2 regions of the Mesorhizobium sp. WSM4832 genome follow, and region 1 is predicted to be linked to the other one. Evidence: riboswitches for the same ligand, from Rfam matches in the RefSeq annotation. Region 1 holds a riboswitch; the other holds the start of a gene.
The links. A riboswitch is a leader RNA that binds a small molecule or an ion and turns the genes downstream of it on or off. The one in region 1 is predicted to bind S-adenosylmethionine.
Positions count from the first base shown of each region.

Region 2: another riboswitch for S-adenosylmethionine. It lies ahead of metX (homoserine O-acetyltransferase MetX); the one in region 1 lies ahead of AC0L2L_RS32060 (O-succinylhomoserine sulfhydrylase).

Region 1 covers NZ_JBVVQH010000034.1:30,510-34,920, forward strand. The annotation lists gene apaG (Co2+/Mg2+ efflux protein ApaG) at 1-332, opposite strand, end outside; gene AC0L2L_RS32055 (hypothetical protein) at 553-690, shown strand; gene AC0L2L_RS32060 (O-succinylhomoserine sulfhydrylase) at 729-1,919, opposite strand; SAM riboswitch at 1,977-2,054, opposite strand; gene AC0L2L_RS32065 (2'-deoxycytidine 5'-triphosphate deaminase) at 2,192-3,286, shown strand; gene rhaI (L-rhamnose catabolism isomerase) at 3,331-4,411, opposite strand, start outside.
Region 2 covers NZ_JBVVQH010000008.1:173,185-177,595, reverse strand. The annotation lists gene AC0L2L_RS13905 (prephenate/arogenate dehydrogenase family protein) at 1-782, opposite strand, end outside; gene hisC (histidinol-phosphate transaminase) at 789-1,892, opposite strand; SAM riboswitch at 2,028-2,105, shown strand; gene metX (homoserine O-acetyltransferase MetX) at 2,200-3,369, shown strand; gene metW (methionine biosynthesis protein MetW) at 3,449-4,063, shown strand; gene AC0L2L_RS13885 (DUF1330 domain-containing protein) at 4,114-4,411, opposite strand, start outside.

The sequences.
Region 1 (4,411 bases):
AACGTTTCGCCGCGGCCGTTGCGCATCGTGTAGTGGCCGACCATGATGCCCGACGGGGTCGAGAGCGGGCAGCCTGAGGTGTATTGATAGCTGTCGCCGGGGTTGAGTTCCGGCTGGTCGCCGACGACGCCGGCGCCGCGCACCTCCTCGACACGGCCTCGACCGTCGGTGATATGCCAGTAGCGCGACACAAGCTGCACGAATTCGTCGGAACGGTTGTCGATCGTTATCTGATAGCCCCAGACATAGCGGTTCTCGGACGGATCGGAGCGGTCCTCCAGATAGAAGGGCCTGACCAGCACTTCGATGTTGCGCGTCACGGCGCGATACATGGGCTACTCCGGTTGCCGCCGCGGGACGTTCGTCACGCTCACTCTTAAAGTAGGCGAAGCGCCGACCATCCTGCCAGCCTTTAAGCGCAAGTGCCGAAAAACAATGTCATTTAAGTGACACACGACAATGTTGGTGTGCACGAACCGTGCCGGGCGACTCGGGCGCTCCGTCGACTGATGAAACGGCCGCATGCGGCCTTTCGGGAGTGACCGGATCTCGATGGAACTGACTATCGCAGCCGCGCTCGCTCCGTCAGCCCTTCTGCGCGCGCGCCTGGTTCGGCGGCGCCGTCGAATGGCGCGGCAATGCCATGACATCCGCACCAAGGCGATGACCGAACTGGAAGAGGGCGCTTGAGCCGGGCTCGCGCGTTCTCTTGCTCGGCTTGCCGCCCCCTATTTCGCCGCCTTCAGCGCCTGTTCGATGTCCTCCAGCAGATCGTCGGTGTCCTCCAGGCCGACCGAAAGCCTGAGCGTGCCGGGCCCGATGCCGAGTTCGGCGCGGGCCTCATCGCTCAGGTTCTTGTGCGTCGTCGTCGCCGGATGGGTGATCAGGCTCTTGGCGTCGCCGAGATTGTTGGAGATCAGCACGATGTCGAGCGCGTTCTGGAAGGCGAAGGCCGCCTGCTTGCCACCCCTGACGTCGAGGCAGATCAGCGTTGAGCCGCCCGACATCTGCTTCTTGACGACATCCGCCTGCGGATGGTCGGCGCGGCCAGGATAGATGAGGCGGGCGATCTCCGGCCGGCCAGCCAGGAAATCGGCGATCTTGCCGGCGCTCTCGGTCTGCTGGCGCACGCGCAGCGGAAGCGTCTCCAAGCCTTTCAGCAGCGTCCAGGCATTGAAGGGCGACAGACTCGGGCCGGTGTGGCGGAAATAGTCGTGCAGGTTCTCGTCGATCCATTTCTTGTCGGACAGGACGACGCCGCCGAGGCAGCGGCCCTGGCCGTCTATATGCTTGGTCGCCGAGTAGACGACGATATGGGCGCCGAGCAGCAAGGGCTTCTGCTGCAGCGGCGTGGCAAAGACATTGTCGACGATCAGGCGCGCGCCGATGGAGTTGGCCAAGGCGGCGACCGCGGCGATGTCGACAACTTCCAGCGTGGGGTTGGTCGGGCTTTCCAGGAAGAACAGCTTGGTGTTCGGCCTGACCGCCTTTTCCCAATTGGAAATGTCGGTGCCGTCGACCAGCGTCGCCTGGATGCCGTAGCGCGGCGCCAGCGTCTCGACCACCCAGCGGCAGGAGCCGAACAGGGCGCGCGCCGCCACGATATGGTCGCCGGCCTTGGCACTACAAAGCAGTGCCGCGGCCACCGCCGCCATTCCGGATGCGGTGGCGCGGGCATCCTCGGCGCCTTCGAGCGCGCACATGCGCTTTTCGAACATGTCGACCGTCGGGTTGGCGTAGCGCGAATAGATGAAGCCGGGCTCCTCGCCCTTGAAGCGGGCTTCGGCGGCTTGCGCCGTCTCGTAGACGTAGCCCTGGGTGAGATACATCGCCTCGGACGTTTCGCCGAAGCCGGAACGCAATGTCCCGCCGTGCACGAGTGCCGTCTGAGGTTTCCAGTTGCGCTTCTTGGTGCTCATAGCCCTGCTTCCAGACACAAAAAAACCGGCCGCGAAAGTCGCAACCGGTCCATACGGCCTCGCGGCCCGACGGTCCTTTAGCGACTTGTTTAACGTGGCTGCAAGCCGACCGGCCAAATCACCACGGGATAACGACCCTTTAGACCCGCGCCGCGCTTGCGTCAATTGCCGGCTTCATTAAGAGGTTTGTACCAGGCAGGTTCCGCAAAAGTGTCCAGCGGTTTTGCAGCAAGAACCCGCCACAAAGAGACCGGCCTTAACGGAGCCAGCCTTTGCGGCAGACAGGCATTCTTCCGGATCAGGATATCGCGGCGCTGTTCGAGGCGAAGGCGCTGAGGTCGCCGCGCGCTCTGGATGCCGACCAGATCCAGCCGGCCAGCCTCGATCTGAGGCTCGGCGACACGGCGTTTCGCGTGCGCGCCTCCTTCCTGCCGGGACCGGATCATCTGGTCGCCGACAAGCTCGAGCGGCTGAAGCTGCACGAGATCAATCTTACCGAGAGTGCGGTGCTGGAAACGGGCTGCGTCTACATCGTGCCGCTGCTCGAAAGCCTGGCGCTGCCCTCGAACGTATCCGCCTCGGCCAATCCGAAGAGCTCGACCGGGCGCCTCGACATATTCACGCGCGTGATGACGGATCGCGGCCACGAGTTCGACAAGATCGCCGCCGGCTATCACGGGCCGCTCTATCTCGAGGTCAGCCCGCGCACTTTCCCGATCGTGGTGCGCGCCGGCTCACGCCTGTCGCAGATACGTTTCCGCACCGGCAATGCGGTGCTTTCGGAAAGCGAGCTGCGTGATCTCCACCGCGCCGAGATGCTGGTCGCCACCGAGCCGCCCAACATTTCCGGCGGCGGCATCGCCTTGTCCATCGACCTCGACGGCGACAAGGACGGCCTTGTCGGCTACCGCGGCAAGCATCATACCGGCCTCGTCGATGTCGACAAGCGCGCCGCGCAGGACGTCGTCGATTTCTGGGAACCGATCTACAAGAGCGGCGCCGGCGAACTCGTCCTCGATCCGGACGAATTCTACATACTGGTCAGCCGCGAGGCCGTGCACGTGCCGCCGCTCTACGCCGCCGAGATGACGCCGTTCGATCCGCTGGTCGGTGAGTTTCGCGTCCACTATGCCGGCTTCTTCGATCCGGGTTTCGGCCACTCCGCCGCCGGCGGCAGCGGCAGCCGCGCCGTGCTCGAAGTGCGCAGCCACGAAGTGCCATTCATCCTCGACCATGGCCAGATCGTCGGCCGCCTCGTCTACGAGCACATGCTGAAGCGGCCGCAGGCGCTTTACGGCACCGATCTCGGCTCGAACTACCAGGCGCAGGGTCTGAAGCTCTCCAAGCATTTCCGCGCCGCGCGGTGAGGTAGGCTGCCAATCTCCCCCACAAGGAGGAAGATCAGCTCACCTCAGACGATGCCGCCGCCGCCGCCGGCGACCGCCGGACGCTCCGCCGCGGCCTTGGCGCGATAGCCCGCTGCCCGATAGGCGGCGACCGGATCGACGGCGCCGCCTGTCCTCAGCCGCGCCATGGCGAGGATCGGCTCGACATCGGTGCGGTAAGCCGTCTTCAGCGTCTGCGTCGCCATCAGCGCGTCATTGGCTTCCTGGAAACCTTCCAGCGCCTTGCGGTCGACCAACAGCGCCTGCGCATAGGCGCGCTGCACCTCGACCGCCGACAGCATCAGGCTCTCGATCGGATCGGTGACGTTGTGGCTCTGGTCGAGCATATGCGCGGGATTGAAGCCCTTGGCACCGGAAAGCTCGGCATCGACCAGCTCGTTGAAGACGAGGAACAGCCGGTAGGGATCGATCGATCCGGCATCGAGGTCGTCGTCGCCATATTTGGAATCGTTGAAGTGGAAGCCGCCGAGCTTGCCGAACTGGATCAGCCGCGACACGATCATCTCGATGTTGACGTTGGGCGCGTGATGGCCGAGGTCGACCAGGCAGAATGCCTTGTCGCCGAGTTCTTTCGCGATGATGTAGTTGGTGCCCCAGTCCTGCACGACCGTGGAGTAGAAGGCCGGCTCGTACATCTTGTGCTCGGTGAACAGCCGCCAGTCGTCCGGCAGGCCGGCATAGATTTCGCGCATGGCGTCGAGATAGCGCTCGAAGGCTTTTGCGAAATTGACCTGGCCCGGGAAATTCGAGCCGTCGCCGATCCACACCGTCAGCGCCTTTGAACCGAGCGTCTTGCCGATCTCTATGCATTCGAGATTGTGCTCGACCGCCTGCCGGCGCGTGCCGGCATCGGCATGCGACAACGAGCCGAACTTGTAGGAACGTTCCTGGTCCTTGGCATCGGAAAACGTGTTGGAGTTCATGGCGTCGAAGCCGAGGCCGAAGCGCGAGGCCGCCTGCTTCAGCCGGTTCGGGTCGGCCTTGTCCCACGGGATGTGCAGCGAGACGGTCGGTGTCGCCTGCGTCAACTGGCTGATGACTGCGCAGTCCTCGATCTTGTCGAAGATGTCGCGCGGCTCGCCCACG
Region 2 (4,411 bases), on a different contig from region 1:
GAGGCGAGATCTTCCGAGAACCGCGCCAGCATCTCCAGGATCGCATCCTTGTTGTGCAGGCAGACGTCCCGCCACATGGTCGGGTCCGAGGCGGCAAGACGGGTGAAGTCGCGGAAACCGGAGGCGGAATATTTGATCACTTCGCTCTTGGTCACCGCTTCCAAATCGTCCGCCGTGCCGACGATGTTGTAGGCGATGATATGCGGCAGATGCGAAACGATCGCGAGCGTCATGTCGTGATGCTGCGGATCCATCGTGTCGATGTTGGAGCCGCAGCGCCGCCAGAATTCCGAAAGCTTCTCAAGGGCTGCGGGATCGGTGTCCGGCAGCGGCGTGAAGATGCACCAGCGGTTCTCGAACAGATCGGCGAAGCCGGCGTCGGGTCCGGACTTTTCCGTGCCCGCCAGCGGGTGTCCGGGGATGAAGTGCACGCCTTCCGGCACATGCGGCTCAATCTGCGCGATCACCGAGGCCTTGGTCGAGCCGACATCGGTGAGGATGGCGCCCTTCTTCAGCGCCGGCGCGATCTCGGCCGCGACCTCGCCGGAGGAACCGACAGGCACCGAGACGATGACGAGGTCGGCATCGCGCACGGCTTCACTGGCGTCGGTGCTGTAGGAATCGCCAAGGGCCAGTTCCTCGGCGCGCTTCAGCGTCGATGCGCTGCGCGTCGCGATGGCGATGTGGCGCGCCAGGTTCTCGCGGCGGATGACGCGGGCCAGCGACGAGCCGATCAGGCCGATGCCGACCAGCGCTATCTTCTCGAACATCGGTGATGCCATGGTGCTTTAGCTTTTCAGGAAGGTCTTGAGCGCATCGATGACGCCGCGATTGGCCTCTTCGGTACCGACGCTCATGCGCAGCGCATTGGGGAAGCCGTAGCCGGTGACGCGGCGCAGGATATAGCCGCGCTGGCTGAGGTAGTCGTCCGCGGCTGCTGCCGAATGCTTCTTGCCGTCGGGAAAATGGATCAGCACGAAATTGCCGACGCTGGGCGTGACGCGCAGGCCGAGCCCCGTCAGTTCCGCGCTGAGCCAGGCCAGCCATTTCTCGTTATGCGTCACGCTGCGCTCGATATGGGCCCGGTCGCGGATCGCGGCGATACCCGCCTCGATCGCGGTCGCATTGACGTTGAAGGGACCGCGAATGCGGTTGATCGCGTCGACGATATGCGCCGGCCCGTACATCCAGCCGATGCGCGCGCCGCCGAGGCCGAGCTTGGAGAAGGTGCGGGTCATGACGACGTTTTCGGAACTGCCGGCCAGCTCGATGCCGGCTTCGTAGTCGTTGCGCCGCACATATTCGGCATAGGCCGCGTCGAGCACCAGGAGCACGTTCTTGGGCAGCGACGCATGCAGCCGGCGCACCTCCTGGAACGGCACATAGGTGCCGGTCGGATTGTTGGGATTGGCGAGGAACACGATGCGCGTCGCCGGCGTCACCGCGGCGAGGATCGCGACGATGTCGGCGCGCTCGTCGGTTTCCTTGACCGCGACCGGCTTGGCGCCGGCCGCCTGGATGTAGATCTTGTAGATCATGAAGGCGTGTTCCGTGAACACGGCCTCGTCGCCCGGCGCGAGATAGGTCTGCGCCAGGAGCCCCAGGATCTCGTCGGAACCGTTGGAGCAGATGATGTTCGCAGGGTTGAGGCCATGCACCTCGGCGATCGCCTCGCGCAGCCGGCGGGCGGAGCCGTCCGGATAGACGTCGAGCTTCGCCGCCACTTCGCGCGCGGCCTCGATCGCCTTCGGCGAAGGCCCGAGCGGATTTTCGTTCGACGACAGTTTGTAGACTTTCGTCACGCCGGCCGGCGCGGTGCTTTTTCCCGGCACATAGGCCTCGATGTCCATAATGCCCGCACGGGGCGTCGGCCGGGGCTGATCCTGCTTCATATCACAAATCCGTCGAGAAGGCCTTCAAGGCCGCAGCGGAAATACAGGCCACAGGCTGGAATGTCGAGTGCCGGCGCTTGCGCCAGGACTCTGCCCACCCGTTGACGAAGCGCGGCGCTGGTCCTAGAAGAGCTGCCAGATTTCCGTGGTGATTTGGCCGGTCGGCTTGCAGCCACGTTAAACAACTCGCTAAAGGGCCGTTTGCAACCTGTAACCGGCTTTGCGACGGCAAGCCGGTTTTTTGTTGTCCGTGGCCGGCCGGACAACCGCATCGAACGAAACCGATGTGGACAGGATGAGGATGGCCATGCCCGCTCAGCGCGCTGCAAGAACCAACGACGAGGCCGACCATCCGTCGAGCCCGATGCTGCAGTTCGGCCCCGACAAGCCGCTGAAGCTCGACGCCGGCTCGCTGCTTTCGCCATTCCAGATCGCCTACCAGACCTACGGCACCCTGAACGACGCGCGTTCCAACGCCATCCTCGTCTGCCACGCGCTGACCGGCGACCAGCACGTCGCCAACACCCATCCGGTGACTGGCAAGCCGGGCTGGTGGGAAGTGCTGATCGGCCCCGGCAAGATCATCGACACCAGCCGCTTCTTCGTCATCTGCTCCAATGTCGTCGGCGGCTGCCTCGGCTCGACCGGCCCGGCCTCGACCAATCCGGCGACCGGCAAGCCTTACGGGCTCGACCTGCCGATCATCACCATCCGCGACATGGTGCGCGCGCAGGCGATGCTGGTCGATCATTTCGGTATCGAAACGCTGTTTTGCGTGCTTGGCGGCTCGATGGGCGGCATGCAGGTGCTGGAATGGGCTGCCAGCCATTCGGAGCGCGTGTTCTGCGCCCTGCCGATCGCCACCGGCGCCCGCCATTCCTCGCAGAACATCGCCTTCCACGAGGTCGGCAGGCAGGCCGTCATGGCCGATCCGGACTGGCATGGCGGCAAATATCTCGATTTCGGCAAGCGCCCGGAAAAAGGGCTCGCTGTCGCGCGCATGGCCGCCCACATCACCTACCTTTCGGAAGCCGCGCTTCATCGCAAGTTCGGCCGCAACCTGCAGGACCGCGAGGCGCTCACCTTCGGCTTCGACGCCGACTTCCAGATCGAAAGCTATCTGCGCCATCAGGGCATCACCTTCGTCGACCGCTTCGACGCCAATTCCTATCTCTATCTGACCCGAGCGATGGATTATTTCGATCTGGCCGCCGATCACGGCGGGCGCCTTGCCGACGCCTTCGCCGGTACCAAGACGCGCTTCTGCCTCGTCTCCTTCACCAGCGACTGGCTGTTTCCGACCGAGGAGAGCCGCTCGGTCGTGCACGCCTTGAACGCGGCGGGCGCTTCCGTCTCCTTCGTCGAGATCGAGACCGATCGCGGCCACGACGCTTTCCTGCTCGACGAGCCGGAGCTGTTCGCGGCCATCAACGGCTTCATCGGCTCGGCGGCGCGCGCCAGGGGGCTCAGCGCATGACCCCGAACCGAAGGTCAGCGAACGCAAAAAGTTGCGGACTTTTCGGGCCGGGATCATGCGCCATCCAGGAGGCGAAGCCATGACCGTCAACCGCGCCCAGCGTGTCGACCTCGAGGTCGTGACCGATCTCATCCCGGCCAATTCGCGCGTGCTCGACGTCGGCTCGGGCGACGGCCTGCTTCTGGAGCTTCTGCAGGAGACCAAGCAGGTCGACGGCCGAGGGCTGGAACTGTCACAGCGCGGCGTCAACGAATGCGTGGCGCGCGGCCTTTCCGTCATCCAGGGCGACGCCGACACCGATCTCGAATTCTACGCCGACAAGGGTTTCGACTTCGTCGTCCTGTCGCAGACCCTGCAGGCGACGCGCAACCCGAAGGTCGTGCTCGACCAGTTGCTCAGGATCGGCAACCGCGCCATCGTCTCCTTCCCCAATTTCGGCCACTGGCGCGTGCGCTTTTCGCTGCTGATCAAGGGCAGGATGCCGGTCACCAAGGACCTTCCTTATTCCTGGTACGACACGCCCAACATCCACTTCTGCACCATCCGCGACTTCGTCAACCTGTGCGAGGAGCTCGGCGCGACCGTCGAGAAGGCGACCGCGCTCGACGCCAACGGCCAGAAGATCGGCCTGTCGATGCCCTGGTGGTTCTGGAACTTCTTCGGCCAGCAGGCGGTGTTTTTGTTGAAGCGCTGACGCGACATCCAAAAGCTTCTGGTTCTTGCCGGGTCCTCCTCGATGTCCCGTCAGCCAAGCACATCCGTAGCCTTGTGCGGGTGCTCGACGCCGTCGACGAAGATGATATCGGATTCAGAGTTATCGGTGCGCAGCTTGAGGATTTGTTGATACGCGGACGACCAGTACCAGTCCCGCGCATGCTGCCTGTCCGGAAATTCGATGACGATCAAATGCCCGGGCCAGCTGTTCTCGACGACCTCGACATCGCCGCCATGAACCATGAAGCGCCCGCCGAACGGCGCCAGCGTGGCGTCTATCTTCTCGAGATACTCGACCATCCAGGGGCCTGGCGTGACTTGGCGCATA